2 regions of the Fusicatenibacter faecihominis genome follow, and region 1 is predicted to be linked to the other one. Evidence: riboswitches for the same ligand, from Rfam matches in the RefSeq annotation. Region 1 holds a riboswitch; the other holds the start of a gene.

Region 1 (17,344 bases):
CACAGATGGTATCACCAGTACCAGAGAACTTAAATCCTACTGCTGCTGCGATATCTCCGGAATAAACTTTATCCAGCTCCTGTCTCTTGTTTGCATGCATCTGAAGGATACGTCCAACACGCTCTTTTTTATCTTTCGTTGCATTCAGAACGTAAGAACCGGAGTTCATGGTTCCGGAATATACACGGAAGAATGCCAGCTTACCAACGAACGGGTCAGCCATGATTTTGAATACCAGAGCGGAGAAGGGCTCTTCATCAGAAGAATGTCTTACAACCTCATTGCCTTCCAGATCGGTACCCTTGATAGACGGGATATCGGTCGGAGCCGGCATGAAGTCCAGAATAGCATCCAGAAGTTTCTGAACACCTTTGTTACGGTAAGCGCTTCCGCAGCAAACCGGAACAGCGGTACACTCACAGGTACCTTTACGAAGAGCGGCTTTCATCTCGTCGACGCTGGGCTCCTCACCCTCAAGATAAGCCATCATGAGGTCGTCATCCAGCTCACAGATCTTCTCTACCATCTCGGTATGATACAGCTCTGCATCGTCTTTCATGTCATCCGGAATCTCTTCAATGGTGATATCCTCACCCTTGTCATCGTTGTAGATGTAAGCTTTCATCTCAAACAGGTCGATGACGCCCTTGAAATCATTCTCTTTACCGATGGGCAGCTCGATGCAGATTGCATTTTTGCCCAGTCTGGTTTTGATCTGCTCAACAGCATTGTAGAAATCTGCACCCATGATATCCATCTTGTTGATGAATGCCATACGGGGAACGTTGTAGGTATCAGCCTGACGCCATACGTTCTCAGACTGCGGCTCTACACCACCCTTTGCACAGAATACACCGACAGCGCCATCCAGTACTCGCAGAGAACGCTCAACCTCTACGGTGAAGTCAACGTGGCCCGGAGTGTCGATGATGTTGATACGATGCTCCAGAGCACCCGGTGCAGGTTTGCACTCGAGCTGATGGGTCCAGTGACAGGTCGTAGCGGCTGAAGTAATGGTAATACCTCTTTCCTGCTCCTGCTCCATCCAGTCCATGGTAGCAGTACCTTCGTGAGTATCACCAATTTTGTAGTTTACACCAGTGTAATACAGGATACGCTCAGTCAGTGTTGTTTTACCAGCATCGATATGAGCCATAATACCAATATTTCTGGTTCTCTCTAAGGGATATTCTCTTCCAGCCAAGGTTTTTTCCTCCTATTTATAATACGCAGAAAAAGCAGCACTGCGGGACGGATGAAGTCCATCCCGCGGCAGATTGGATTAGAATCTGTAGTGCGCGAATGCTTTGTTGGCCTCTGCCATTTTGTGCATGTCTTCTTTTTTCTTCACAGATGCTCCGGTGTTGTTAGCAGCATCCATGATCTCGTTAGCCAGTCTCTCTTCCATGGTCTTCTCGCCTCTCTTACGGGAGTAGGTAGTGATCCAGCGAAGAGCCAGAGCCTGACGTCTGTCAGCTCTTACCTCGATGGGTACCTGGTAGGTAGCTCCACCAATACGTCTTGCTTTAACTTCCAGAACAGGCATGATGTTGTTCATAGCCTCTTCGAATACTTCGATAGCGGGTTTGTCAGTCTTAGCTGCAACACGATCGAATGCTCCGTATACAATTTTCTGTGCGATACCTCTCTTACCGTCTAACATGATGTTATTGATCAGTTTGGTAACCACTTTGTTATTGTATAACGGATCGACTAATACGTCTCTTTTCTGAGTATGTCCTTTACGTGGCACGGTACTTCCCTCCTTAACAATTTACACAGCCTGTACAGACTGCTGATTAATTCATCGGTACTCACAATGTGTCGTTCTATTGTGTTCATGCCAGTATATTCTATCTTTAACCTGCAACCACCTGGTGAATAGAATCCCGGCACTCTCCGCTTACGCGGTAATAGTTCTGTTCGTGAATCGATATTGATTATTTCTTAGCGTCTTTCGGTCTCTTAGCACCGTATTTGGAACGGGCCTGACGTCTCTTAGCAACACCTGCGGTATCGAGAGTACCACGGATGATATGGTAACGGGTACCCGGAAGGTCCTTAACACGGCCTCCACGGATCAGAACCACGCTATGCTCCTGAAGGTTATGTCCTTCACCGGGGATGTAGCTGGTTACTTCGATTCCGTTGGAAAGACGTACTCTGGCGATCTTACGAAGAGCTGAGTTCGGTTTCTTCGGGGTAGCGGTCTTTACTGCAGTACACACGCCACGTTTCTGCGGAGCGGAAGTATCTGTAGTTTTTTTCTTCAGGGAGTTAAATCCTTTCTGAAGTGCGGGTGCAGTAGATTTCTTCTGAGAAGTCTGTCTGCCTTTTCTTACTAACTGGTTAAATGTTGGCATTCCTTTCACCTCCTGTAGTATTGTGGTTGCTTAGGAAAAATTCATATCAGGGCGCAAAAACACTGTTTTTCGCGCACCTAGGTCATTATAAAAGAAGAAAGCCCCCGTGTCAAGGGCTTTCTTCTCATTTTTCCTGTATTTTACAAGGTTTTCACGGTATATAAAGACAGCTGTCGTTATACCACGGAATCAAGAAAACGATAGATCATCCGGTAGGTATCCGGCATATAATGAATGCCGTCCACGGTCTTTCCTTTGTTCTTCACCACATAGTTGTAAGAGCTGATGTAATTCTGCGGAAAAGCCGCTTTGAGGCGGACATTAAACTGGAGGATCTGCTTGTTGGTGACAGAGTAGCCATTCTGCCTTCCGAGGGTCTCATCCACCGGCGTCACAGACTCTGTATAAAAGGAAGCGTTTGGATACTGATTCATGAGTTCTTTATAGAGAGCAATGTAGGCGCTGATGTTTCCCAGATCGTTGATTCCCATACGGAGAACCACTTTTGATTTCGGATAACGCATCAGTACGGTCTTCAGCTCTTCCACAGCGGAAGCAGCCAGCCAGTCGTATCCCATTCCAACCTTTCCTATATAGAGGTCCGTACGGCCCTTGGCCAGCTGATTCAATGCTGACTGTGTGGAGCCTGCTTTCACCAGCGTATCCTCCGTCATGATCTGATAGAGGCCCACGGTCCTTGAATCTCCCACAAAAATCCGCTTCACCTCATTGCTCACATCGGAATCCGGAGGCGTCGCAGGCAGTCCGTCCTCACCGAGGTAGGTATCGCCGACCCAGGCGTTTCTCGTGATCTTTCCCTCTTCATCCAGATAATAGCCATCCTGCCAGGTGTTCGTAAGCTTCTTTCCGTTCTCGCCCACATAGTAGTCTCCCACCCAGCTGTTGGTCACTTTCTTTCCATTAGAGCCAAGGTAGCAGTCATCAACCCAGGCATCCTTCACCCGTACGCCATCCTCGCCCACATAATACTGGCCGACCCAGGCGTTTTTCTTCATTTTTCCATCCGGGCCCAGGCACTTTTCATCCACCCACCAGTTTTTAATCATAGCTCCGTTGTTGTTGGTCTCGCGGAAATAGTATTGTTCCCCTCTCAGCGTCACCCAGCCGGTGATCAGATGGCCATATCCGTACCTGAAAAGGTAAATCCTTCCTTTGATCCACAAAAGGCCTCCCTGATGAAGCGCTCCGGATGCCCGTAAAAAATATTTATTTCCCTGATAAGTAATCCATCCGGTATCGGCATACCCATATCTGTTAAAATGATAAATCCTTGCATTCGTGCTGATCCACTGATTTTTGAGGTAAGTGCCGGAGTTGAGAAGGTATCGTTTCTTTCCTGCCACATCGATCAGCTGTCCTTCCGGAGTCTCCTGTCTGGTCACATCTTTGATGAGATTATAACGTACGGCGGCCTGGCTCTCAGCCGGTATGGTCAGAACGATCAGAAACAGCAGAAAAATCCCTGCCATAAAAAACTTTTTCATTCGCTCTCTCATACTGCTCCTCCTTGTAAAAATCTTCGCGTTTAAATCATTATAACATATTTTCTATCATTTACGCAACCTTTTTGTAATATTTATGTAACAACTTATTTTAACGAGGTTAGCAGAGCACAAAAAATACAGACAGTCCACAGGATTTTTCCCATGTTCTGTCTGTACTCTTTCTTATTTTTTATGCTTCTGTTTTTTTGGAAATCAGATAATAGGGCAGAGCCACGAAGACAACGCCGCCGATCATATTTCCGATGGTAACGCAGACGAGGTTGTAAATATAACCGCCGATGGTCAGGGTTCCGCTCGTGGAATTCATCATTCCGACTGCCATGGTTGTCATATTTGCGATGCTGTGCTCAAAGCCGCAGAGCATGAAGGTAAGGATACACCACATAATCATGATGAGCTTTCCGGCCTCGCTTTTCAGCTTAATGCTGCACCATACGGCGATACATACCAGAGTGTTGCAGAGCAGACCTTTCAGTACGAGATTGATGGCCTGCGCGGTCATCTTCTTCTCTGCTGCCGCTGCAAAAAGCTGCCCGACGGTTCCGGAAGCAGCTCCGCTGGCCTGGAAAATAAAGGCTGCGATCAGGCTTCCCACCAGGTTTCCAAGATAACATACCACCCAGATCTTCACCACATCGCTCCATTTCATCTTTTTGGCAAAAGCCGCAGAGGAAAGGATGAAGTTATTTCCGGTGAAAAGATCAGCTCCTGCCATCAATACCATACTCAGTGCGGCACTGAAGGTCATAGAGTTCATAAATTTCTGCATGGGATCCTGTGCATCCGCAAAAGGAGCCGCAGCTGCGTTGCTGATGAAAGCACCAAAGGCAATAAACATACCAGCAACCATGGCAGATACAAAATATCCCAGCGGGTTTTTCTTAAATAAATTCGTTTTCGCTTTGGCAGCGTTACAGACTGCCTCAAATGCATCCTGATACATATTCCTACCTCCTGTATTTGGGATATGCAGAATGCCTTTTTTCTGCCGCGGATCAGCGGAATTTTTTTGTCTGATCCGCAGACATTCCGCATACCTGAATCAAAAAAACACCAGCCATACTCGGAAAAACAGCAGCATGGACAAATGGTTACAAAAATAGCATGAGAAACAATGCGGGCCCAGAGCTCTCATGCTATTTCCTAAGCTCTCCGCCCAAAATCGAGCGGAGAACTCCTGATTTTAAATTTTTCTGATTAGAACAGTCCTGTGATCTTACCGGTCTCGTCTACATCAATTCTCTCAGCAGCCGGAACTTTCGGCAGACCAGGCATGGTCATGATATCACCGGTCAGAGCTACGATGAAGCCTGCACCAGCGGAGATCTTCAGGTTACGAACGGTAACTTCAAAGTCAGTCGGAGCACCCAGTTTTGTCGGGTCGTCTGTCAGGCTGTACTGAGTCTTAGCTACACAGATCGGGCAGTTGCCGAAGCCCTGAGCTTCCAGCTGAGCAGCCTGTTTCTTAGCGTTAGCAGTCAGAACAACTCTCTTACCGCCGTATACTTTCTGAACGATCTGGTTCAGTTTATCCTCGATGCTTCCTTCCAGCTCGTAGGAGTAGGTGAAGTCGTTCGGCTCCTCTACCAGACGGATAACTTCCTCTGCCAGAGCGATACCGCCCTCGCCGCCTTTTGCCCAAACCTCGGACAGAGCAACGTTTACACCCAGCTCTTTACATTTAGCCTCTACCAGATCCAGCTCGGCTTTGGTATCGGTCGGGAATGCATTGATAGCAACTACGCAAGGCAGTTTGTATACATTTTTGATGTTGTTTACATGTTTCAGAAGGTTCGGAAGTCCTTTCTCCAGAGCCTCCAGGTTCTCCTGGTTCAAGTCAGCCTTCGGAACGCCGCCGTTGTATTTCAGAGCACGAACAGTAGCTACGATAACAACTGCGTTGGGTTTCAGACCTGCCATACGGCATTTGATATCCAGGAATTTCTCTGCACCAAGGTCTGCACCGAAACCAGCCTCTGTGATGGCATAGTCAGCAAGACGAAGAGCCATCTTCGTAGCGGTTACGGAGTTACAGCCGTGTGCGATATTTGCGAAGGGACCGCCGTGTACGATTGCCGGTACATGCTCCAGAGTCTGAACCAGGTTCGGTTTCAGAGCGTCTTTCAGAAGAGCTGCCATAGCGCCCTGTGCGTGCAGGTCTGCTGCGGTAACCGGTTTCTGCTCAGACGGTTTTCCATATGTATATCCAATGATAATTCTTCCAAGTCTTTCTTTCAGGTCCGTAATGTCTTTTGCAAGGCAGAGAACAGCCATGATCTCGGATGCAACGGTGATATCGTAGCCATCCTCTCTCGGCATGCCATTTGTTCTTCCGCCAAGACCATCTACTACGTTACGAAGCTGACGGTCGTTCATATCTACGCATCTTCTCCAGGTGATCTTTCTCGGATCAATGTTCAGAGCATTGCCCTGGAAAATGTGGTTGTCGATCATTGCTGCCAGCAGGTTGTTTGCCGCGCCGATCGCATGGAAATCACCGGTGAAGTGCAGGTTGATGTCCTCCATGGGAACTACCTGGGCATATCCGCCGCCTGCTGCTCCGCCTTTTACTCCGAATACAGGTCCGAGGGACGGCTCACGAAGAGCTACCATTACGTTCTTGCCAAGCTTCTGCATAGCATCTGCCAGACCTACGGTAGTAGTGGTTTTTCCTTCTCCTGCGGGTGTCGGGTTGATAGCGGTAACCAGGATCAGCTTGCCATCCTTGCCCTCTGTCTCTCTTAACAGGTTGTAGTCGATTTTTGCCTTGTAATTACCATACTGCTCCAGATATTTCGGATCGATACCTGCTTTCTCTGCAATAGCGGTAATCGGCTCCATGACAGTTTCCTGTGCGATCTCAATGTCTGATTTGTAACCCATGATATAATATCTCCTTTCAATAATTAAATATCCGCTTTTTTAATTAAATTCAGGCGCCATGCGACTTCCATACACTGGAAGCATCTCTCATGACTCCGTCCGTATCTCACATACGGCTCAAGAGTGAAAAATTTCGCAGTAGCGGAAGCGATATTATAACGCGGCTGAACCTTCGTTCGCAGGAAGTCTTCCCCTCCTGTGACACTTAACGTATAACATCTACTCTACTTGGGTAAAATTTAATATTCCACTTCAACTGGCGTCCAGCCCGGCGGATTTTCCGGACCTTATCGCGAAAAAAAGCAACACTCCCGTGATGGAATGCTGCCCAGACGGTCGACCCTTTATAATTCTGATTCCCCTGTGGTACTCCACAATCATCCGTCAGTAATCAGAACTTCTTCATATGATGGCATCAGTATACACCACATTTTTCCTTTTGTCAATACTTTAACAAAAATTTGCACTGCTTTTTACGCGTTTTTTTCTTTCTCCTTTGTCTATTTTCGACAGTTTCCTTTTACAGTACCTTCCACTTTCCTGCATAATGCCCTGTAATCATTTGGCATTGGCTGCGCGGGTTTTGAGATGGTAGAGAAGCCAGTCCACCCGGTCCCGGTGGAAAGTTTCATACGAGGAACAGATCTTATCAGCCAGGCAGACCAGATAGCTCTCCCGATAGGCCGGAGGAACCGGTGTCAGAGGAAACATATGACGTTTGATGATATCTTTTTCCACGGGCGTGAGGTCAAAGATCTGCTCCGCATTCTTCAAGGCTCTGGCCGGATGGGTGAAGCCGTGGAGCCGGTGGTCCTTTGACTTTTCATGCCAGTCATAGAGAAAATAATCGTGAAGAAGGGCTCCCCGGATCATCTCTCTGGTCCGGACTTTCAGGTGCATCTTCTCTGCCAGATAACAGCTGAAATAAGCCACGGCCAGACTGTGCCGGTAGACGCTGGTCACACCATGCTGGAGATACTGGTCCGTCTCCTGAAGTCTGGATTCTTTTTTTACCTCTTTTAAGATCCTGAAAAACTCCTCTTCGTTTTTCAGGCAGATTTCTTTCTTTTCGGACAATCTACATTCCTGCCTTTCTTAAGCAGTCAACAGTTTCTGAAATCAGTATAAATACCTGTTTCTTCCTTTGTCAAGAGATGACACAGAATCTTCATGAAATCTTATGGACTTTCTATGAAAATGTGGTAGGATAAAAATATTATTTTTACAGGAGGCAGAGTATGATCCGATATGTTTTTGATATGGAACGCGGCCAGCTCCGGCCGGCGAAAGAAAATGACAGCCAGACGCTCCCGGCAAGCTGGGAAGTCCTGCTTATGGACGAGAAAGAATTCAGCGATCTTTCCGGGGACTATCCCCACCGGAAAACGTTAAAAAGAAGCCTCTCACCTGTCCAGTACTGTAAAATCGAAACTTTTTCCGATTGCATCCAGGGAACCATGAAGATCCCCGTAAAACAGGAGAACACTTCTCTGCTGCTTTTTGGTTTTTATCAGAAAGACCAGACGCTGATTCTCATCACAGAGACCGGCGAACTTAAATCTTATCTGGATCGGATGCGAAAAGATTCCACAAAGGGCTGTACCCTGAATCAGTTTCTCCTGAATTTCTTTGAACTCCTCATTGAGGAGGATGTTCTCTATCTTCAGAAATTTGAAGAACGGCTGAATCAGGTAGAAGAAATGCTTCTTTCCAGACAGCCTCAGCATTTCAATGAAGAGCTCCTCCGATATCGGAAAAAGCTCTCCGGACTTCACTCTTACTATGAACAGCTGATGAATATGGGAGATCTCATGCAGGCAAATATCAGTCAGGCCCTGACCCGGGAGGAATGTGCCGGCTGGCAGCTATATGCCGGACGAAGCGAGCGCCTCCATGACCATGTGGAAATGCTCCGGGAATATCTCCTGCAGCTGAGGGAACTGTACCAGTCCCAGATTGAAGTCCAGCAAAACCGCGTCATGAGTATCCTGACCGTTGTTACCACCATTTTCCTTCCCCTGACCCTGATCGCAGGCTGGTATGGCATGAATTTTCCCGGCATGCCGGAATTTGGCTGGAAATATGGGTATCCAACCGTCATCTTCATCAGTATCCTAATTATCGTTCTGGAGATTCTCTATTTCAAGAAGAAAAAGCTGCTGTAAACGGCCCGTTGGAAGAGTTGACAGGCCGCCGCCTTCCGGGTATAATGAATGGGTCGGCGGCCATGGCGGAATTGGCAGACGCGCAGGATTTAGGTTCCTGTATCGAAAGATGTGTGGGTTCAAGTCCCACTGGCCGCATAAATAGAAAACAGCTTTCAGCAGATTGGGTTCTGTTGGAAGCTCTTAAAAACAGGACTTTTCGCCATGCAGACGTCTTCTAAAATCATGTGCAACAAAAAGAAACTTTTAACTCGTTAATACACGCAAAAACAGCGGAAACCCGCATAACTGCTGAGTTTCCGCCACTTTCAAAGAGTGAGGCATCGGGGATTCGAACCCCGGACAACTTGATTAAAAGTCAAGTGCTCTACCGACTGAGCTAATACCCCATATTCAATTTATATAAGAAAGGACTTCTTTTTTCTTCTGCCCCAACTGGCTTATCGCCTAGCTGGGCTAGCCGGATTCGAACCGGCGAATGCAGGAGTCAAAGTCCTGTGCCTTACCGCTTGGCGATAGCCCAAAAAGAAAGGGTGGATATAGGGATTCGAACCCTAGGCCTCCAGAGCCACAATCTGGCGCGCTAACCAACTGCGCTATATCCACCATATTCCTTGCACAGGTCGTGCAAACGAGCCTGAAGGGATTCGAACCCCCGACCCACGGCTTAGAAGGCCGTTGCTCTATCCAACTGAGCTACAGACTCAAAGCGGGTGATGGGAATCGAACCCACGTATCCAGCTTGGAAGGCTGGTGTTCTACCATTGAACTACACCCGCAAGTGTTAAAATTTAGTCGGGGTGACAGGATTCGAACCTGCGGCCTCCTGGTCCCAAACCAGGCGCTCTAGCCAAGCTGAGCCACACCCCGTTCTTGGCGCTCTTGTCCTGCGTCTTTTCCCTGACGCAAGACATATTATATTATAAGGTCTCTTAAATGTCAACACCTTTTTTTAAAAAATTTTCAAAGTTTTTCAAACTATTAGAACTATGCGAAAATTCAACATTTTCCGCCCGGCAACAGGGCTGTTTTCCCGCCGCCGGACAGCTTTTTTAAAGATACTTCTGGGTGTAATGGGCTTCCCCCGCCTCATCGATGTCCATGATCATGTAGCTTGGCCGCCGTCCTTCCTGCCGGGGATAGGACAGACTTCCGGGATTCAGGATCGTGACGCCGTCCTTCGTCTCCAGATAAGGCTTGTGGGTGTGGCCGAACATCGCCACCTGATAGCCCCGGGCCACAGCCTGCCGCCGGAGCTCCTCCACGCCCAGGGACACATAGTAATAATGGCCGTGGGTGATGAGCACCTTATATTTTCCCAGGGTGATCTCCCGCTCTCTCGGAAGAGAGCAAAAGAAATCATTATTTCCGCTGACCAGATAAACGGGACATTTCACATGGGTGCTGATAAAATCCTCTCCGCCCTCCAGATCTCCCAGATGGATCAGAGCGTCGATGGGTTCTTCTTTTTTCAGGACCTCTTCCAGGTTCTTTTCCTGACCGTGGGTATCGCTGACGATGAGTATCTTCATCTTTTTTCCTCCTCAAGGAAGGGGCGAAGCTCTTCTTTGATGGCTTCCAGGGCTTTGCCTCTGTGGCTCAGTTTGTTCTTTGTCTCGGGATCCAGCTCTGCGGTAGAGCAGCCGTACTCCGGCAGATAGAAAATCGGATCGTAGCCGAAACCGTTGGCCCCTCTCTCCTCATAGCCGATCCGGCCTTCGATGGTTCCGCGGCTTCTCAAGATTTTTCCGCCGGGCAGGGCTGCGGAGATGGCACAGACGAACCGGGCGGTCCTTTTTTCATCTGGAACCCCGTTTAAGCGCTCGATGAGGTTCGCATTCTTGATCCGGTAGGAGGTGTCCTCGCCCATATAGCGGGCTGAATAGATGCCCGGCTCTCCGTTCAGGGCGTCGATCTCCAGACCGGAATCATCGGCAAGAACGATATCCCCGGGAGAAAGCTTCTGAATAGCCGTGGCCTTGATATCCGCATTTTCCGCAAAGCTTTTTCCATTTTCCTCCACATCGATCTGAAGGCCCGCCTCTTTCATGGAGAGGACCGACACCTGAAGATCCGCCAGAATCATGCGGATCTCTTTCATTTTTCCTTCATTTCCTGTTGCAAAAACAATTCGTTTCATTTTTTATCCTTCCTTATCTGTATAGGCTTTCAGACAGATGTTGCAGCTGTATTCTGTCTCCGTCCGCGTCCACTGATAGCCCTTCATACTGATATAGCCCTCCCCGTCGGAAAGGTCCACAGTCTCCGTGTATTCGTCCGCTTTGTATTCGGTTGCTGCTGGATAACTTTCCCCCGGCGTCCGCACCTTCACGGCCACGGCAAAGCGCTGCCCCTCACTCAAAGACACTGGCTCGTTAAGATCGATCGTGTAAAAACCTGCATGGACAAGCGTTCCGGTCTGCACCGGTGAAAAGGCCGAGAGCGAGAGTTCATTCTGAAATTCATCCACAATAGCGATCTCATATTCCGTATTCTCCCCCACGGCGTAAAAACCTACAGCTTTCAGCTCTTCTGCCCCGCGGCTCGTATAGACGTTGGCAAAATAGCAGCTGTCGGTCCCGTAGCCCAGCTGACCCACCCAGCCTAAAAGGTCCGACTGATAGACCGAATCGTAATTATCCGGCTCTTCCACCCTTGAATAGGCCAGCGCATAGCCCGCGATATTGGGATCCTCATAGGAAACGTAAAAGATTCCGTTTTCCCCATAAGAGGTTCCCCAGCTGTTCTGACAGATATAGGCCCCGTTTCCCTTGACATTGTAGGTAAAACCGGAAGCCGGAAAATTGTCGTCCCAGCCGATGATGAGAATATCATGATTCGGCGCTTCCTCCTTCGGGTAACAGTAAGAAGCCGTTCTTTCATTATAATAAACGGAACTGTAATCCGACTGCACATCCATATATAGAGAGGTCTGAACCGCCCCATGGGCCTGAACCACTTCCTTGATAGAGGCACGGTCCCTCAAAATCTGAATTTCCTGCACATGCTTCCTGGGACTTAAGCCTTCCGGCGAGTAGCCGTCCCCGTAAGGATCTTCCTCCGCCAGCACGGGTCCCTTCCAGGCCGTGAGGTAAGCCATCGTCATCGTGTAGGCCCCGCCGTCATCCTGGCTTTTCGCATAACCGTTCTGCAGCGACAGATGATCCGCCGAAAAACGAAGGTGCTCCTCAGGGAGCAGCGACGCCTCCAATGCGGAGACAGCCGCCACCGCCCAGCAGGTACCAAGGCTTCCCTGGTTCCGTACGTCAGGCGCCCGGCCGTAATCTCTGGAATCGTAGCGCGCCGGAAAGGAGAGTGTTTTTTGCGCTTCCGTTTCTTCCTGCCTCTCCTCCGTCAGAAGAGCGGCAGGATTTTCCGTCGTGGTAAAGACCTGCTCCTTCACTTCTCGGATCAGTCGGTCCGCCTGGGGCCGGTATAAGGTATAAACCAGATAAACGCCCAGGCAGAGGATCGCCAGCCGCAAAATTCCTTCTAACTTTTTGATCAAGCGTTCTCCTCTTGTTTCCGTTTCGGAGGTCTCGGCCCCAGAAACTGATAGAAATAGGTTTTCATCATACCATTATAAATCTTGCGGTTCTTGTCCGCTTTTCTTCCGATGTATTTCTCCGCGTCCTCATAGGCCGTGATCACATACTCGGACCAGGAATCGAGGCGGCGGAAGGCGTCGCCCATCTCCTTATAGAGAGCAGGAAGGTTCTTTTTCTCCTCCAGACGCTCGCCGTAGGGCGGATTTGTGATGACAAAGCCGTACTTTTTCGGATGGGAAAGCTCGGACACCGGGCGCTGTTGGAAATGGATCAGATGATCCACACCGGCCATTTTAGCGTTGGCCCGGGCCGCCTTGATGATCTCGCCGTCGATGTCGTAACCCTGAATATCGGTCTCCACTGACAAATCCACAAGATCGGCTGCTTCCTCTTTCGCATCCTGGAAATGACGGATCGGAATAAGATTTTCCCATTTTTCCGCCAGGAAATGACGTTTCATGCCCGGAGCCATGTTTGCTGCCAACATAGCCGCCTCGATGGGAAAAGTGCCGCTTCCGCAGAAGGGATCCACCAGAATCCGGTCTTTTTTCCAGGGGGTGAAAAGAATCAGCGCGGAGGCCAGCGTCTCCGTGATCGGAGCCGGAGCCGTCATCTGGCGGTAGCCTCTCTTATGAAGAGAAACGCCGCTCGTGTCCAGACCGATAAGAACCTCGTCCTTCAAAATCGAAACGCGGATCGGATATTCCGCCCCGGTCTCCTCGAAACGCTCCCGGTGATAAACGGTCTTCAGGCGCTCCACCATCGCTTTTTTCATGATGGACTGGATATCGGAAGGGCTGAAAAGCTTACTCTTGATGGAGTTGGCCTTTGCCACCCAGAATTTTCCGTCCTCGGGAATAAAATCCTCCCAGGGCAGGGCCTTGGTTCCCTCGAAAAGTTCGTCGAAGGTTTCCGCGTGGATTTTTCCCACTTTGATCAGGATACGCTCCGTGGTACGGAGAAAGACGTTGGCGTAGGCCACCGCCTCCAGATCTCCCAGAAAGGTCACTCTGCCATCCTCCACCTGGCTGATCTCATAGCCCAGATCCAGGATTTCCCGTTTCAGCACGGCCTCCATTCCAAAATGACAGGGTGCTACCAGTTCAATCATTTTCATGCTTTTTCTGTTCCTTTCTCATTCAGATCCAGAGTCTTCACGATCTCGCCCTCAAAGCCCTTGATAGTAAAAATGCCGTCCTCCAGAATCGCATAGGTCGGGATGTTGCCCTCCTTGGGGATGGAAACGGAGCCCGGATTTAAGAGGGTGTAGCCTTCCCGGCGCTCGGCTTTCAGCACATGGGTATGGCCGTGGATCAGCACATCACCCTCACTCAGCGGCGGCAGATTGTTTTCATTATAGATATGGCCGTGGGTGGCGTAAATCGCTTTTCCGTCAGCCAGGATCACGCAGTAGTCTGCCATCACCGGAAAATTCAGAACCATCTGATCGACTTCCGCCTCACAGTTTCCCCGTACGGCATAGATCTTGTCTTTCATGGGATTTAAAAGAGCAATGACCTCCTTGGGCGCATATTCCTTTGGCAGGTCATTGCGCGGTCCGTGGTATAAAATATCTCCAAGCAGAACCAGACGCTCTGCCTTCTCTTCCTGAAACGCCTCCAGCATTTTTCTGCAGTAATAAGCGGAGCCGTGGATATCGGATGCAAACATAAGCTTCATAATAAGCCTATCCTCCTGTTCTTTACTTCTCTTGTTTCTTGTTTCTCTTCTATCTTAGTTAGGAAATGCGACTCTGTCAACGGAAAGATTCTGTCTCCCGGCCCTGATAGGCCAGAAAACCGCCCACCACCGTTTTGGTCCGATAGCCTTTTTCCGCATATTCCCTGGCCGCCGCCATACTCATGGAGCCCCGGTCGCAGTAAAAGAGAAGAAGACGGTCCCTTGGAAAAAGACAGCAGCCAGAAAGCTTCTCATAGGGAATGTTTACTGCTCCTTTCAGATGGCGTTCCCGGTACTCCTTCGGCGGCCGAAGATCTATGATAAAGGTATCCCCGCGATGGAGATACCGGTCCAGTTCCTTTGGCGTGATCATCTCAAAATTCATTCCTTCACCCCCATAATAAGGATATGCCCGGGACAAAATGGGCGTGAAAAAAGCAGCCTTTTTCAAAGCTGCTCTTTTCGTTAAATCCATACGTCAATGAGATAGAAGGCAAATCTCGACATGCCCTTCTGTTCTCTGCCAAGCTGACGGCAGATGGCCCGGTAAAGGTTCTGGACCTCTCTCCGCTCCTCTTCTGTGGCCGTCTCCGGTCCGTAGGTCGTGCGGAGAACAATCTCCAGTACACGGTGAAGTTCCGGCTCCTGAATCCAGACAAACCGTTCCAGAATCTCATCCTCCAGATTTTCCGTCAGAAGACTGTAGGAAGCCGGAAGGCCTCCCACGGTCAACACCTCGAAGATAGCTGCAAAGACCTCCTGCACAGAAGCTTTTTTCCGTTTCTCAAGAATCATGAAACGGCGGATAAAAAGACCAATACAAATCAAAACCATTGCCAGCAGAAGAACCACAGGCAGGAAAACCCAGGAAGGACCGATGTTTTCCGGAAGACCGCCAGAGGCCTCAAGTTCTCCAAGGGTCCCTGCTGCCCCGCCGTTTTCCGTCTGATTTTCATTTCCGGAGGACGCTGCATTTTCACTGCCGCCCTCTATTTCAGCTGCTAGTTCGGTTCCGGCCTCCGGGCTGTCCCCTTCGGTCTGTGTTTCCATCTCTGTCGCGTTTTCTGTCTCAGGTTCCTCTCCCATGGCCTCCTGCACATCCGCTGTGAAGCCTCCGGATGGCGTAGTCTCCACCCGTACCCAGCGGCCATCAATGTAGGCCTCCGCCCAGGCATGGGCATGGTCATCGGGAACATCTGCCTGCCAGACTCCCTCATCGTTGAGATAAAAGAGGGAAGGTGGAATCAGAAAGCCCGTCACATAGCGGGCCGGAATCCCGTACATCCGAAGCATCATCACGGCCGTAGCTGCATAATGAATACAGTAGCCTTCCTTTTTCTCAAAAAAGAAATACTCGATGAAATCCTTCCCATCCGGCGGGGAATCCACCTGAAGGTTGTATACCGTGTTGTCTCTCAGGGTATTTACGATAAAATCAACGATATCCTGCGGCGTCTCCTGGGGATTGGCATCACAGAAAGCTTTCAGCTCTGCCAGTTTTCGCTTCGGATACTGGATGTTGTAACGGTTTTTCTGGTCATCCAGATCGCCCTCGTCGTTGAAGCTGTAACCTGTATACAGATTTCCCATATAGCGGGACCAGTAGACCGGGTTCTCGGGCTTCTGATCGCTCTCCACCGTGACCACCGTCCGTCCGCTGAAATCCGGTCCGTCGCCCTGCACCTCCAGGCTTCCACCTTCGTACTCGCCGGTTCCGTCCTGAAATTTCAGTTCTTCCGGCAGAAACTGGTTCAACACATGGAGAAGTGAGGTCTGCTGGATTCGTGTCCGCAGGGGAAGCACATCGCCGAAAGCCTTCTGAAGGAGGGGTACTCCGATCTGGGCGCTCGCCACCAGAAGAACGCCGCTTAAGATCAGGACAGACAAAGCACTGCTCCCGGCCATTTTGAAATGCTTTCCTCTTTTCCCGGTCCCGGCTGCCAGCGTGACAGTCACATAGAGGATCGCTGCCGTCATGGTCCAGACCGACGGACTCTCGCCACCTGCCAGAATCAGGCCGAGATAACTGGCGATGAGGCAGTAGGACAGGAAGCGAAGTCCCCAGAAAAAGAAGCCGCCCACCAGAATGAGCCCGAGAAAAATCACAATTCCGGCCACCCAGAATTTATCCGTCCCATTCTGCACCAGAGCAGCCCACCAGTCCGAAAGCTCCAGACCGAAAAACCAGGACAGTCCCTGTCCGACGATATTCAGAAAAACTTGAAAATCCTGTATCATACAATCACCTGCTGCTCCTGGCCTTCCGTTCCAAATTCTGCGATCACCCTTCCGTTGTTCTGAAGCTTTCCTTCCGTATCAAAAATCAGGGTGGCCGCAAAAACTTCGCCCGGATATTCCTTGTCGTAGCCGTTTTCAATATCATATTGCCAGCCGTAGGGGACGGCAGCCAAAAGCTGGTCCACCATGGCATAGGTCCCTTCCTCGTCGTCGATCCTGCAGCGGCGAAGTTCTCCCGCCGCATCGTCATACCAGGCCGCCACATGGCTCACGCCTTTTCCCGCCAGACTGTAAGAAAGGGAGGAAAAATTTCCCAGAAGGGCATCCATCTCCTCCTCCCGGAAGTTTTTCGTGCTGGCTGTGTAAAGATCCAGCAGCAAAAGCACCTGCACGCCCTGGGGGAAGGAAAATTCCTTCACCATCCAGTGCTCCGTACGGGCGCTGAGCTTCCAGTGGATCGCTTTCATGGAATCGCCGGGTCGGTATTCCCGGATCGCGTAAATCTCGGAAACATCCTCGCCCTTCCGGTCCGTGGCGTACTCGTCGCTGTCCGGCATATGCTGTCTGGTCCGCGGATCCACCTCCACAGGTATCTCCCGGATCGTGGGCAGGACGTTCACAAACACATTGTCATCCCGGACCTGGACTTTTTTTGAAAAAAGCCGGATAGCATCGTAGACTCTGGCCTCCGTCACATAGAAATAATAGCGGCCGGCATATTTCATCGTAAATTTCTCTTTCTGCCGTTCTTTTTTCTTCGGACCAATGCCAAGCGTCAGTCGTTTTTTCTCCGGTTTTCCCACATAATCGCTGTCGTGGAGCAGAGTCAGGCGGATCTTCGGCATAGGAAGAAAGCCGGTATTTTCCACCCAGATTTCTACTGGAAACTCCTGGCCTTTTTCCACCACGGGAATCTGCACGTTCAGATGAATCTTAAGATG
Region 2 (11,925 bases), on a different contig from region 1:
CCCTGGAAGACCATCTCCGCCAGTTTGGAGGTGGAGGGATCTGCCAGATTTTTCGCCCGGGTCATGACGGTACTCATCATTTTGGCCACAGGTCCGGCTTCTTTTCCCCGGGGGATGTGGCGCTCTTCCAGAAGGGCTTCGCTTTTCTGGAGGGCCGCCTCGTAATCGCTTTTCTGATGCTGGAGCTCTCTGGTAAAGGACGGGTCGGAGGAGAGGGGGATCACCTGATTCAGCCCGCTTAAGCCCATATCCGCGTACTCATGGATCGTGTTTAAAAGGTCAACTTCCGTAGTCACTGTACATTCCTTCTTTCCTGCAGATTTTTCAGGATTAGGATATCCGGAAAGCGGACTTTTTATTCATTTTTGATTCAAAAGCAGCTTTCTCTCCCGCCAGTCCGGCAGGAATTTGTCCATCAGGCCATGAAACCTGGCATTGTGGCTGGGCTCCAGAAGATGGCAGAGCTCATGGACCAGAACGTATTCCAGGCAGGCTTCTGGTTTTCGGGCCAGGCTTAAATTCAGCCGGATTTTGCCGGTCTGCACCGTACAGCTTCCCCAGCGGGTCTTCATCTCGCGAAGCTGCCAACCGGTACAGTGGACACCCATGAGCGGCTCCCAGTACGCGGCCAGACGAAGGATTTCTTTTTGCAGTTTTTCGACCTCTTCCTTTGTATAAGGAAGGGCGGCTTCTCCCGGCGTTTCCGCGCTCTTCTGCCGGCTCCGGACTTTTTCTCTGGCAGTTCGGATCCAGTTTTCTTTGCTTCGGATGAATTTGATCGCATCCGCCTCCCGCATCCGCCAGGGGATTGTCGCCAGGACACGGCCTTCCGGCGGCTGCACATAGAGGTTTAAGTTTTTTACTTTCCGACGCTCCATCGTAACGGGAATATCGCCGAGCATAAACTCTTTTCTCATCAGTCGATGACTTTGATACTCTCAATGACGGGCTGATCGGAAGCACTGACGGTTCCGTTGCTGTCCTGCACCGGCGTATCCTTACAGATCTGATCCACGATATCCATACCCTCGGTCACAGTTCCGAAACCGGCGTACTGGCCGTCCAGGTAGGTACTGTCGCTCTGCACAATGAAAAACTGGGAGCTGGCGCTGTCCATATCCTGGGAACGGGCCATGGAGATCGTTCCTCTCACATGGGAAATGTTATTTTCCACACCGTTGCCGGAAAATTCGCCCTTGATGGTCTCATCTGAACCGCCGGTTCCGTTTCCTTTTGGATCGCCACCCTGAATCATGAAACCGTCGATGATCCGGTGGAAGGTCAGACCGTCATAGAAGCCGTTCTGAGCAAGTTTCAGAAAATTTGCCACAGTGATCGGAGCGGTATCGCCGTCCAGCTCCACCTTGATGGTACCGTAATTTTTTACCTGGATCTCCACATGATGCTTGCCTGCTGCGTCAATGGTTTCCGTGGTGCTCTCTGTGCTCTTCTTGCCGCGTACAGAAAAAACAATGATAATTGCCGCCACAATGACGACAAGCACGATCAGAATCGCCGCCAGGATTCCTGTGGTCTTTTTGTTTTTCTTCATGAAATTAAGTCTCCTTTACTTCTGAATATCTTTCGCCAGCTCTTCCAGCAGATTTTCCTGATAGCCGGCTTTCTTTTCTCTTCTGATGTATTCTGCCGTTTCTCTTAAAACCGGATGCTTAAGCTGTTCCAGCTTTGCAAGCCCGAATCTGCCTACTGCCTCCCCAGACAGACTTTTTTCATAGTCTTCCGGTCCCATCCGCCAGATATGGACGGAAGCCTGAAATTTCTGCCAGAGTCTGTCCGCAATCCCAAGTCCATCGGGATCTGTATCTCCGCTATAATAAACAGAAGCTCCGCTTTTCACCAGAAAATCAAGTAGCTTCACTGCAGCGCTCCGAAGCTGTCCGGAGGTACAGAGAATCGTACAGGCTTTCTTTTTCTCACTGCTGGTAAGATAGGAAAAGACCATTTCATTTTCTACCACATACACCTGATTGTCAATGGCTTTTGCCTCTGTGATATCTTTCAGATTTTCCATTGTGACAACACAGGGCTCCCCGTTTTCATAAAAAGCCTCATAAGCCGGATGCCAGCTTTCCCCTTTTTTCAATCTGAGTCCACAGACATGAACCTGGGAAGAAATATTGTCCGGTACAATTCCCACATCCTCCAGAAGCTCCCGCCACTCATGGGTATTTTCCGGCAGTCCCCGTTTCTCCCTGAAACAGATGGCATGCACAAGAAGAAGTCCCGCTGCTGTTCCCCGGTCAAAGTAGTGCGGATTATCAGAAAGCTCCGCTGCAAACACAGCCAAAGGAAGCTCTTCCCCTGAAGTTTCCATCTCTTCCAGTTTTATGAGTGCCCTTCCTGTATGGCGAAAGATTTCTTCTGCCTGCAGCGCGTCTTTCCCATATTCCCGCATAAGAAGGGAATAGCCATATTTTTTACTGGAAAGCAGCTCTTCTATCCACTGAAATGCAAGAGAGTCAGCACCGGCTTTTTCACGGAAATAGAACTGATTTGTTTTTAAAAATTTCTCCCTCCGGAACTGATCTTCTTCCTGAAGTTCCCTGTTTGTTTTAAGGCTTTTTCCGGCATAGGCTTCCAGCATTTTTTCCATATTCCCGGTAGAAACAGCGCATGATTTTGCGGTAGACCTGTGCGTTTGGCACGGACAGATAGGAGGTTTCATTGATTGGTTCCAGATATTCCATTTTCTTTTTCCTTTCCGCGTCAGAGTTGCTTTCTCACCACCCGGTACTCGTCGCCGTTCCGGTAATAGGGGCAGTCGTAATAGGCGTCTGAAAGGAAGCGCACCAGCTCGTCCTCGTCCAGATCCATCTCACAGGTGTAACATTCGTAATCTTCGTCGTAGGCATAGTAGGCGCAGCTTTCACAGCTTCCAGTGGTTTTCTTTTTCTGCATGTTCGTTTCTCCTTCTATTTAAAACATATTTTTGCAATCTTTTTCTTGACATTTTTCTTTCTCTCTGATACAGTATAGGAAAGCATTTTTCACATCTTTCATTCTAGCATAGCCCTCTTTATCGGGCAACGTCTCTTTTTTCTTTCTGGAGGTTTTTCATGTCAGAATTTTTTCCCTGTTGGATCCTGAAACCTGATCTTTTTTTCTCTTTTTTTAAAAAATATCCCGCCGCACGAAAGCTTCTCGCCGCCGCACTGACTGGTTTTCCGCCTAAAAGGCTGGTATCTGTTCTCTGGTATCCCGGCAGCCTGTATGAAGGTGGCTTTTGTCTCCAGGTACGACCGGACAACCGGGCCTCTTTCATTCTTGAGCTTGTTCCTGTCTTTTCCGGTCAGCTTCCCTTTGCCGTCTCTGAAAGTCCGCCCGAAAATGCCTCTTTTACAGTTCCACGCGGAAATTTCCTTCAAGTCTTTCTCACTTTTCAGGAAGCCAATCAACAAAATCCTTTTTTCTATGGAAATTTCGACGCCTCCTCTCTGCCCTTTTCCCGCCGTGTCCTCAATCTTTCTGCCCTCCAGCCCTCTCTTTCTGCCTTTCCGGATCTCTATGCCTTTTCCCGTTTCCTTCTGGTCCGCCATTCCTCCGAACTGCCTTCCCTCGCCCGGCGTTTTCCCGCCCTCTCTTCTGTCTCGCCGATCTTGGAAGAAGTTCTCCGGGAACAGGAGCTACGAACCTTATTTGCAGAAACACCTCATTTTTCCCCGGAAGCTTCCTGCGGAATCTCTGCCATGTGTTCCGTCAACCGGCTGCTGCTCCGCGAAAAACGCTTCGATGAACTCCAGAAGGTCTCCGATGATCCGGAAGCTCTGCGAAATTTATTCCGGGAGTTTCGGGCAAAGGGATTTTTCGCATACAAAAAGGACCCGTGCCGCTTACACAGGTCCCAAGAAAAGAGAGAAAAGTATATATGAAAAAGCATCACTGCTTTGTTGAAACCTATTATAGATTCCAATTGTGATGAGTCTGTGTCGGAAAGGGGAACTTTTTTCGAAAAAGTCCTAAGAAATTCTAAACTTTTTCCTGTTATTCCAGAAAATACGCCTTGATTTCCTCTCCGTCGGCCATCAGCGTTCCCTGCACCATGGAGGGCTGACCGCCGCCTTTTCCATTGAATTTCTCGTTGAGGGCTTTTCCCAGCTCCCGGACATCCGTCTGGTTGCTGATGAGAACATACTGGCACAGACCTTCACGGATCGGAAGCAGGCCCAGCACAAGCTCCGCCTTCACGGCTGCCTTATTGCACATCTCCCGAAGCTCATCACTCTGGAAATTTGGCTCCAGGAAGCAGATCTTCCTGGTTCCTTCCGGAATCGCAGCGGCCTTTTCCTCCCCGATCTGCCGCTGGAAAGCGATGAGTTTGGATTTCAGAGCCGCATTGGCATCCAGAAGCTTCCGGACTCCGTTGTCCACCTGATCCGGCTTCACAGAAAGAAGATGGGTTGCCTCCTGGATCATGGCATGCTTCTTCTCATAATCTTCGATCGCGTCTCTTCCGGCCAGCATGGAGATCCGGACACCACCCTTATAATTCTGGATTCCCAAGAGCTTTACCAGACGGATCTCTCCGGTATATTCCACATGGGTTCCGCAGCAGGCGCAGGTATCGTAAGAGCCGATCCGTACGATCCGCACCTGACCGGCGATCTCTTTTTTGCTGCGATAATCGATCTTCTCCAGCTCTTCCCGGCTGGGATAGAGAATCTCGATCTCGACATTTTTTTCGATGACTTCATTAACCTGACGTTCAAATTCCGGCAGCTCCTCCGGGACGATGACGCCGTCGAGATCCAGCGTCACTGCGTCGCTTCCCATATGGAAGCCTACATTATTATAACCATATTTCGCGTGGATCAGTCCGGAAAGGATATGCTCTCCACTGTGGTTCTGCATGTTTCTCAGACGTTTGTCCCAGTTCAGGCGACCTAAAACTTCCGTTCCTTCGGGAATCGCCTTGTCCGTCACATGATAGATCGCACCGGCTTTTTCTCTGGTATCCAGAACCCTCACCGGCTCGCCATTTTCATTCAAACCCGGAAAAAGTTCTCCCTGATCGCCGGGCTGGCCGCCGCCCTCGGGGAAAAAAGCCGTGGCATCCAGTTCGATGCGGTATTTTCCTTTCTCTTCCGTACAGGAAAGTACTTTCGCTTCAAAACGCTGTGTTTTTACATTTTCTTCAAACAGTCTTCGTGTAGTCATAGTTTTGTTTCCTTTCTGATATAACTCAAAAGCCCCCACTCCTTTTGGGTAAGAAGCAGGGGATGAAAAAATCTTATTGTTTTTTCGGAATCAATGATGGAACAGGCGGATGCCGGTGAAGGCCATTACCATGTTATATTTATCACAGGTTGCGATGACATCCTCATCACGGACGGAACCGCCCGGCTCTGCGATATACTGAACGCCGCTCTTGTGAGCGCGCTCAATGTTGTCGCTGAAGGGGAAGAAGGCATCGGAACCAAGGGTAACGCCGGTCAGCTGATCCAGCCATGCGCGTTTTTCTTCTCTCGTAAAAATGGAAGGCTTCTCTGTGAAAATCTTCTCCCAGGCGCCGTCCGCGCAGACATCCATATATTCCTCACCGATGTAAACATCGATGGCGTTGTCTCTCTCTGCCCGCTTGATATCCTCGCGGAAGGGCAGGTTCAGAACCTTCGGGCTCTGACGAAGGAACCAGTTGTCTGCTTTCTGGCCTGCCAGACGGGTACAGTGTACACGGGACTGCTGGCCTGCGCCCACGCCGATGGCCTGTCCGTCTTTTACGAAGCAGACGGAGTTGGACTGGGTGTATTTGAGGATGATCAGAGAGATCTTCATATCTCTTTTTGCTTCCTCGGTAAGCTCTTTATTCTTAGTCACGATGTTGGAGATCAGCGCATCGTCGATGGGCAACTCCTGACGGCCCTGTTCAAAGGTTACGCCGTACACCTGCTTGTGCTCGATAGGAGCCGGTACATAAGCCGGATCGATCTGAATCACGTTGTAGTTTCCTTTTTTCTTCTGATGAAGGATCTCCAGAGCCTCCTCGGTATAGCCCGGAGCGATGACCCCGTCGGAAACCTCTCTTTTGATCAGAAGAGCGGTATCTTTATCGCAGGTATCGGAAAGGGCGATGAAATCTCCGAAGGAAGACATACGGTCTGCGCCTCTGGCTCTCGCATAGGCACAGGCCAGCGGGGAGAAGTTTTTCCAGTCCATATCGTCTACCCAGTAGATCTTTGCCTGGGTCTCGGTAAGAGGAAGACCAACAGCAGCACCTGCGGGAGATACATGCTTAAAGGAGGTAGCTGCCGGAAGGCCGGTCTCTTTTTTCAGACCGCTTACCAGCTGCCAGCCGTTGAAAGCATCCAGGAAATTGATATAACCCGGTTTGCCGGAAAGCACCTGGATCGGAAGCTCACTTCCGTCTTCCATATAAATGCGGGACGGTTTCTGGTTGGGGTTGCATCCATATTTTAAAGCAAGTTCTTTCATGATCTGCTCTTCCTTTCTTATTTGTTCTTGTTGACGATTCTGGTCTCGTAGTTTCCTGTAGCGATGTCGATATAACGGACAAAGAGGGAAACTTTGTTTTCTTCGTTGAGGCTGTTCCACACCAGCTCTGTGAAAGCATCAATATCTCCGGAAATAGCTACCGGCTTGGGCTCGCCCTCGAAACTCGGAAGCGGGTTGCCGTCGCATTTGTAGGTATGGATGAAACGGCCCTCGCCAGCCTTCGGCTTATCATAGGAGAAGGTGAAGCGCTGACAGCAGTCCGGATCGCCGTTGTTGCTCTTTAAGATGGACATGGCAAAATCATATCTGCCATTCTCGATATGCATCACACCGGAAATACGCGGGGTGTAGTTCGGTGCGTCCGGCTCAAATTCCCGGCATCTTAAACTCTGCTCAAAGGTCAGCTCCTGATCCATTCCCTCATAGATCGTGTCAGTCTGATCGCCGTTTGTCACAATCGTACGGTTTCCAAGTACACGGACGGGAGCATAGATGATGAGGCTCGGATCAGTAAGTTTTGATGGGTCAAATGCCTGGGTACGGATTCCCTGTCCTTCTTCCACAAATACGCGGTTTCTGCTGTTCTCACTTCTTCCCATGATAAAGTAGGCGGTCACCGCTTTGGTTCCATCCTGGCTGCGTCCGATCACGATTCCTCTTCCAGGATAAGAATTTTCCTTCAGCTCCTTTTCCAAAGATAATAATTCCATGGTTTCGTCTCCTTTTTTTTACATTTTCCGCAAAACTTTTTATATGTCAGGTAATTCCGCAGGAATTTCCTGACATATAAAAAACCGACACTCCGGGTTCTTCATGCCCAGACGGTCGGCTCATCTCATCCTTATACTCCCTGTGGTCAATTCCACTTCCGTCAGTCGTATAATTGTCTTTACCTTAACATCCTTTTCCGGCAAAGTCAAGTCTCTTGCGACAGAAAAAATTTTTTCTCTGCATCTATTGACATATTTTTTCAATGGTCGCTATAATGGTGCCAAGAATTACTGATACTGCATCATAGCGAAGCAATCCAGTTCTATTTACTATCCAGGAAGGAGAAAAAGAAATGAAACAGTCTCAATCTCAAACTGGCTCTCCCTATGAATTTTATGGGAAGATCCCTCTCCGGCAGGCCATTCCTTTAGGTCTGCAGCATGTCCTTGCCATGTTCGTCGGCAACCTGACCCCCATTCTGATCATCTGCGGCGCCTGCGGCATCTCTGCTACCTCCGGTGATGCGGAGCTGGCAGCTCTCCAGGTCACTCTGCTTCAGAATGCCATGCTGATCGCCGGTATCGTCACGCTGGTACAGCTTTTTGCCATTGGTCCGGTGGGCGGTAAAGTTCCCATCATCATGGGTACCAGCTCCGGTTTCATCGGCGTCTTTCAGAGTGTTGCCAAAGTTATGGGCGGCGGCATCCTCACCTACGGCGCCATCATGGGGGCTTCCCTGATCGGCGGTATTTTTGAAGGCTTCTTAGGCTTCTGTCTGAAACCTCTCCGTAAATTTTTCCCGCCCATTGTCACCGGAACGGTTGTACTCTCCATCGGTCTTTCCCTGATCTCCGTTGGTATCCAGTCCTTCGGCGGCGGAAGCTCCGCTTCGGATTACGGCTCCATGGAAAACCTGATTCTTGGCCTTATCGTTCTCGTCACGATCATCGTCCTGAAGCATTTCTGCAAGGGAATCTGGAGCACCTCCGCAATCCTTTTTGCCATCATCATCGGTTATATCGTTTCCGAAGTCATGGGAATCTTCCTTCCCACCACCGACATCACCGCCGAGGGCGTGGAATTTACCAAAGCCTGGGTGCTGAACTGGTCCAAAGTAGCCGACGCTTCCTGGTTCGCCGTTCCAAAACTCATGCCGGTAAAACTGGTCTTCGATGCCCGGGCAATCCTGCCGATCCTGATCATGTTCGTTGTGACAGCAGTCGAGACCGTCGGCGATATCTCCGGCGTTATGGAGGGCGGTATGGGCAGAGAAGCTACGGATAAAGAGCTCTCCGGCGGCGTGGCCTGCGACGGCTTCGGTTCTTCCCTGGCTGCTCTGTTCGGCGTTCTCCCGAACACTTCCTTCAGCCAGAACGTTGGCCTTGTCACCATGACAAAGATCGTCAACCGCACGGCTCTGGGCTTCGGAGCAATCTTCCTGATTTTCTGCGGCCTCTTCCCGAAGCTGGCGGCCCTGATCTCCATCATGCCCCAGAGTGTTCTTGGCGGTGCGGCCGTCATGATGTTCTCCTCCATCATCATCAGCGGAATCCAGCTGATCACGAAGGAGCCCATGAATTCCCGCTCTATCACAATCGTCTCTGTAGCACTTGGTCTCGGCTATGGCCTGGGGGCAAACAGTGCCGTGATCTCCGGCCTGCCCCAGCCCGTACAGCTGATCTTCGGCGGTTCCGGCATTGTACCTGCAGCCCTGGTAGCCATCGTGCTCAATATTGTTCTTCCCAGAGAAAAAGCGGAGCAGAAATAAAATTGTTTAAAAAAAAGCGTATCACACCGGCATTTGAAAACCGGGGATACGCTTTTTTCTTATCCCAGCGCCACATCCAGTACCATCATGAGAGCAAAGCCCACGGCAAAACCAATGGTTCCGATGTTGCTGTGTTCGCCCTCACTGGCCTCGGGGATCAGTTCTTCGACTACCACATAGAGCATGGCTCCGGCAGCAAAGGAAAGAAACCAGGGCAGGACCGGCGTGAGAAGGTCTGAAAGCAGGATCGTAAGGAAAGCTGCAATGGGCTCCACCACACCGGAAAGCATTCCTCCTAGAAAGGCTTTTCCTCTACTCATATCATTCTCCGCTTTCAGCGGAAGGGAAATGATGGCTCCTTCCGGGAAGTTCTGAATGGCAATACCAATAGCGAGGGCAAAAGCCGCAGCCGTGGTAATATGCGCATTTTCTGCCAGCATGCCGGCAAAAACCACACCAACCGCCATACCTTCCGGAATGTTATGAAGAGTGACTGCCAGTACCAGCATGGTACTTTTTTTTAGCGAACAGCTGGGGCCTTCCGCCTTCTCTGCTCCCATGTGAAGATGCGGGATCACCCGATCCATAAGAAGCAGAAAAGCCATGCCGGCCAACAGCCCTCCGCAGGCCGGGACAAAAGCCAGTCTTCCCATGGAAGCAGACAGATCCATAGATGGGATCAGAAGCGACCAGACAGAAGCTGCCACCATCACTCCGGAGGCAAAGCCCAGAAGCGCTTTCTGCACATTTGCCCCCAGCTCTTTTTTCAGAAAAAACACGCAGGCCGCACCGAGGGTGGTGCCTAAAAAAGGAATCATAAGTCCTAAAAATACTGTCATAAAACAATCTCCTCTTCATCTGCCGTTTTTAGAGCGGCAGATTCTGTTATATTCAGTAAATGCAGTTTCAGGTAAAACAGTTCCAACAGCTTTACTTTATCACAGGGGAAGTGATTTTTCCATTGAAGATGTGCTTCTTGACAGATTCTATCTATAAGCTCTTAATCCCACATCTTTACTTTCTCCATCAGACCGTTTTCATCAAAGGTAAGATCCGCAATACAGGTCTCCCTGTGAAAGCCCTTTCCCTCGGGATAGCGCTCTGTCGGCGTTCCGAAACGGTGGTAGGCGATCTTCCAGCAGTCGCTTCCCGGCAGCTGCACGATGGAATGATGCCCTGTCCCGTAAATATCCCTCTCCGGCTCTTTCATAAGAATCGCATATTGATATTCCACCGGCCCGTACAGCTCTCTGGAAGTTCCGTAATTGATATGATAATCCTCGCTTCCCGTGTCGTCACAGGACCAGGTGAAATGATAAAGACCACCGCGTTTTTTCACGCTGACCGCTTCCCGGAAATCAAAAAGTCCTTCGAGATTCTGTATGGTTCCCGGAATCAGACCATCCATATTCTCGTTGAGTTTTCCGATCGCCGGATGACCATTTCCGAAGAGAAGGTAGAACTCCTCTCCCTCCTGATAAATCGAGGGATCGATGGTCTGACCGCCATAGCCCATCTTAAGTCCCCATTCTCTCGCCAGAGGCATCGTGATAAAGGGCTTTTCACAGGCTGTAAAAGGCCCCTCCGGGTGCTTCGCCCAGGCCATTCCGATACAGGATTCCCCGTTCTGGTCTTTAGCACAGAAATAGAAATACCAGGTATCTCCTTTTCTGGCAATACAGGGAGCCCAGGCATAACCGGTGGCCCAGGAAACCTGCTCCGTCGCCACATCCAGAAGCAGCGGCCCTTTCTTGAAATGGATGCCATCCTCTGAGGAAAAGACATAAAACCGGCTTCCGCTCCAGTTGTCATAGCCGTCACTCGTGGGATAAATGTAATACTTCCCGTCAAAAACGGCGATATCCGGATCTGCAAAAAGGCCCGGAAGAATCGGATTGATCCGGTCAAAGTTTTTTTCCAGCCGCTCATATTCCTCATCTGTGATGGGAAGGATTCCGCCATGACGCTTCTTGGTACTTCCCATATCGTAGGCGCTCTCCGTCAGAATCTCAAACTTTCCTCCGGCAAGATCGGCAGATACCAGCGGAAGATAGCCGCCGTCCGTCATAAACCGGTCTGCAATGAGGCAGTATCTGCCATCCGGCAGCCGGTAAATCTCCGGCCCTTCCACGCCGGAAAGCTTTGTCAGAGTCTCGCTTTTGATCTCCTCATAAGGCCCTTTCGGGTCAGACGCCCACTCCATGCAGACTCTTTTTGTCACATCGTTCATCGTAAAGCGATACCAACGGCCTTCCGCCTGAATCATCGTCGTGTCGATGACATCCTTTTCCCGCTCCATAAATTTTTCCGGCGCAGTAAAGTCTACAAAATCCTTTGTCCAGGCGCAGTCGATCTGGAACTTCCCGCCTTTTCCGTCCGGCGTATTGATGTGTGAGGCCCAGAAAACCAGAAAAGCCTCTTTTTCCGGCACATACACCGCTTCCGGCGCCCAGACGCTGCCCGCATTCTCTCTTCCGACGGTCACGGCCCTGGCCTCGGACCAGTGAACCAGATCTTCCGATTCCCAGACAATCATATCCCGGCTTCCGCGGAAAATGGCAGTTTCCCAGCTTTTTCCCTCTTCGATCCGAAGATCCGTGGCAAAAAGGTAAATCTTTCCATTTTTTTCATCCCGGACACAGAACGGATCCCGGGCTCCTTTTTCCCCGATATCCGAATACAGCACCGGCCGATGGCCGTTCAGATCCTTCCAGTGAAGGCCGTCCCGGCTGATGGAAAAATAAATCTGCTCCCCATACTGCTGCTCGCCCGTGAAATGTACAAACAAATATCCTGCCATACTTATTTACTCCTATTTTTCTGTATAATAAAGGCCAATCTCTGTGAGATAAACGGTCCCGCGGCTCTCCAGAATCCGCACCCGTACCCGCTCTGTCTGAACCGGCTCGATCCTTCCAAAACGCTGATAGCCGATGGTGGTCACCTGATAAACCTCCTTCCACTGATCCTCTCTC

What was found. A riboswitch is a leader RNA that binds a small molecule or an ion and turns the genes downstream of it on or off. The one in region 1 is predicted to bind ZMP and ZTP.
Region 2: it holds a riboswitch for ZMP and ZTP, as region 1 does, so the genes downstream of both, LKD71_RS16010 (IMP cyclohydrolase) here and LKD71_RS05840 (formate--tetrahydrofolate ligase) in region 1, are expected to answer to the same signal.

What each region holds. Positions count from the first base shown of each region.
Region 1 covers NZ_JAJEPR010000007.1:12,722-30,065, forward strand. The annotation lists gene fusA (elongation factor G) at 1-1,204, opposite strand, end outside; gene rpsG (30S ribosomal protein S7) at 1,283-1,753, opposite strand; gene rpsL (30S ribosomal protein S12) at 1,941-2,363, opposite strand; gene LKD71_RS05830 (hypothetical protein) at 2,540-3,880, opposite strand; gene LKD71_RS05835 (formate/nitrite transporter family protein) at 4,059-4,832, opposite strand; gene LKD71_RS05840 (formate--tetrahydrofolate ligase) at 5,087-6,772, opposite strand; THF riboswitch at 6,910-7,001, opposite strand; ZMP/ZTP riboswitch at 7,092-7,174, opposite strand; gene LKD71_RS05845 (HD domain-containing protein) at 7,331-7,849, opposite strand; gene LKD71_RS05850 (magnesium transporter CorA family protein) at 8,011-8,937, shown strand; tRNA gene LKD71_RS05855 (tRNA-Leu) at 8,994-9,075, shown strand; tRNA gene LKD71_RS05860 (tRNA-Lys) at 9,254-9,326, opposite strand; tRNA gene LKD71_RS05865 (tRNA-Gln) at 9,389-9,460, opposite strand; tRNA gene LKD71_RS05870 (tRNA-His) at 9,470-9,543, opposite strand; tRNA gene LKD71_RS05875 (tRNA-Arg) at 9,570-9,643, opposite strand; tRNA gene LKD71_RS05880 (tRNA-Gly) at 9,646-9,716, opposite strand; tRNA gene LKD71_RS05885 (tRNA-Pro) at 9,733-9,807, opposite strand; gene LKD71_RS05890 (metallophosphoesterase family protein) at 9,990-10,469, opposite strand; gene LKD71_RS05895 (XTP/dITP diphosphatase) at 10,466-11,077, opposite strand; gene LKD71_RS05900 (lectin like domain-containing protein) at 11,081-12,445, opposite strand; gene LKD71_RS05905 (THUMP domain-containing class I SAM-dependent RNA methyltransferase) at 12,442-13,602, opposite strand; gene yfcE (phosphodiesterase) at 13,599-14,165, opposite strand; gene LKD71_RS05915 (rhodanese-like domain-containing protein) at 14,242-14,550, opposite strand; gene LKD71_RS05920 (transglutaminase-like domain-containing protein) at 14,631-16,403, opposite strand; gene LKD71_RS05925 (DUF58 domain-containing protein) at 16,400-17,344, opposite strand, start outside.
Region 2 covers NZ_JAJEPR010000045.1:7,868-19,792, forward strand. The annotation lists gene LKD71_RS15970 (hypothetical protein) at 1-296, opposite strand, end outside; gene LKD71_RS15975 (M48 family metallopeptidase) at 360-902, opposite strand; gene LKD71_RS15980 (peptidylprolyl isomerase) at 917-1,552, opposite strand; gene LKD71_RS15985 (TIGR02679 domain-containing protein) at 1,568-2,605, opposite strand; gene LKD71_RS15990 (DUF6472 family protein) at 2,728-2,919, opposite strand; gene LKD71_RS15995 (hypothetical protein) at 3,081-3,416, opposite strand; gene LKD71_RS16000 (alanyl-tRNA editing protein) at 4,003-5,175, opposite strand; gene LKD71_RS16005 (phosphoribosylaminoimidazolecarboxamide formyltransferase) at 5,266-6,450, opposite strand; gene LKD71_RS16010 (IMP cyclohydrolase) at 6,468-7,181, opposite strand; ZMP/ZTP riboswitch at 7,280-7,360, opposite strand; gene LKD71_RS16015 (uracil-xanthine permease family protein) at 7,535-8,950, shown strand; gene LKD71_RS16020 (ZIP family metal transporter) at 9,010-9,789, opposite strand; gene LKD71_RS16025 (family 43 glycosylhydrolase) at 9,951-11,750, opposite strand; gene LKD71_RS16030 (alpha-L-fucosidase) at 11,763-11,925, opposite strand, start outside.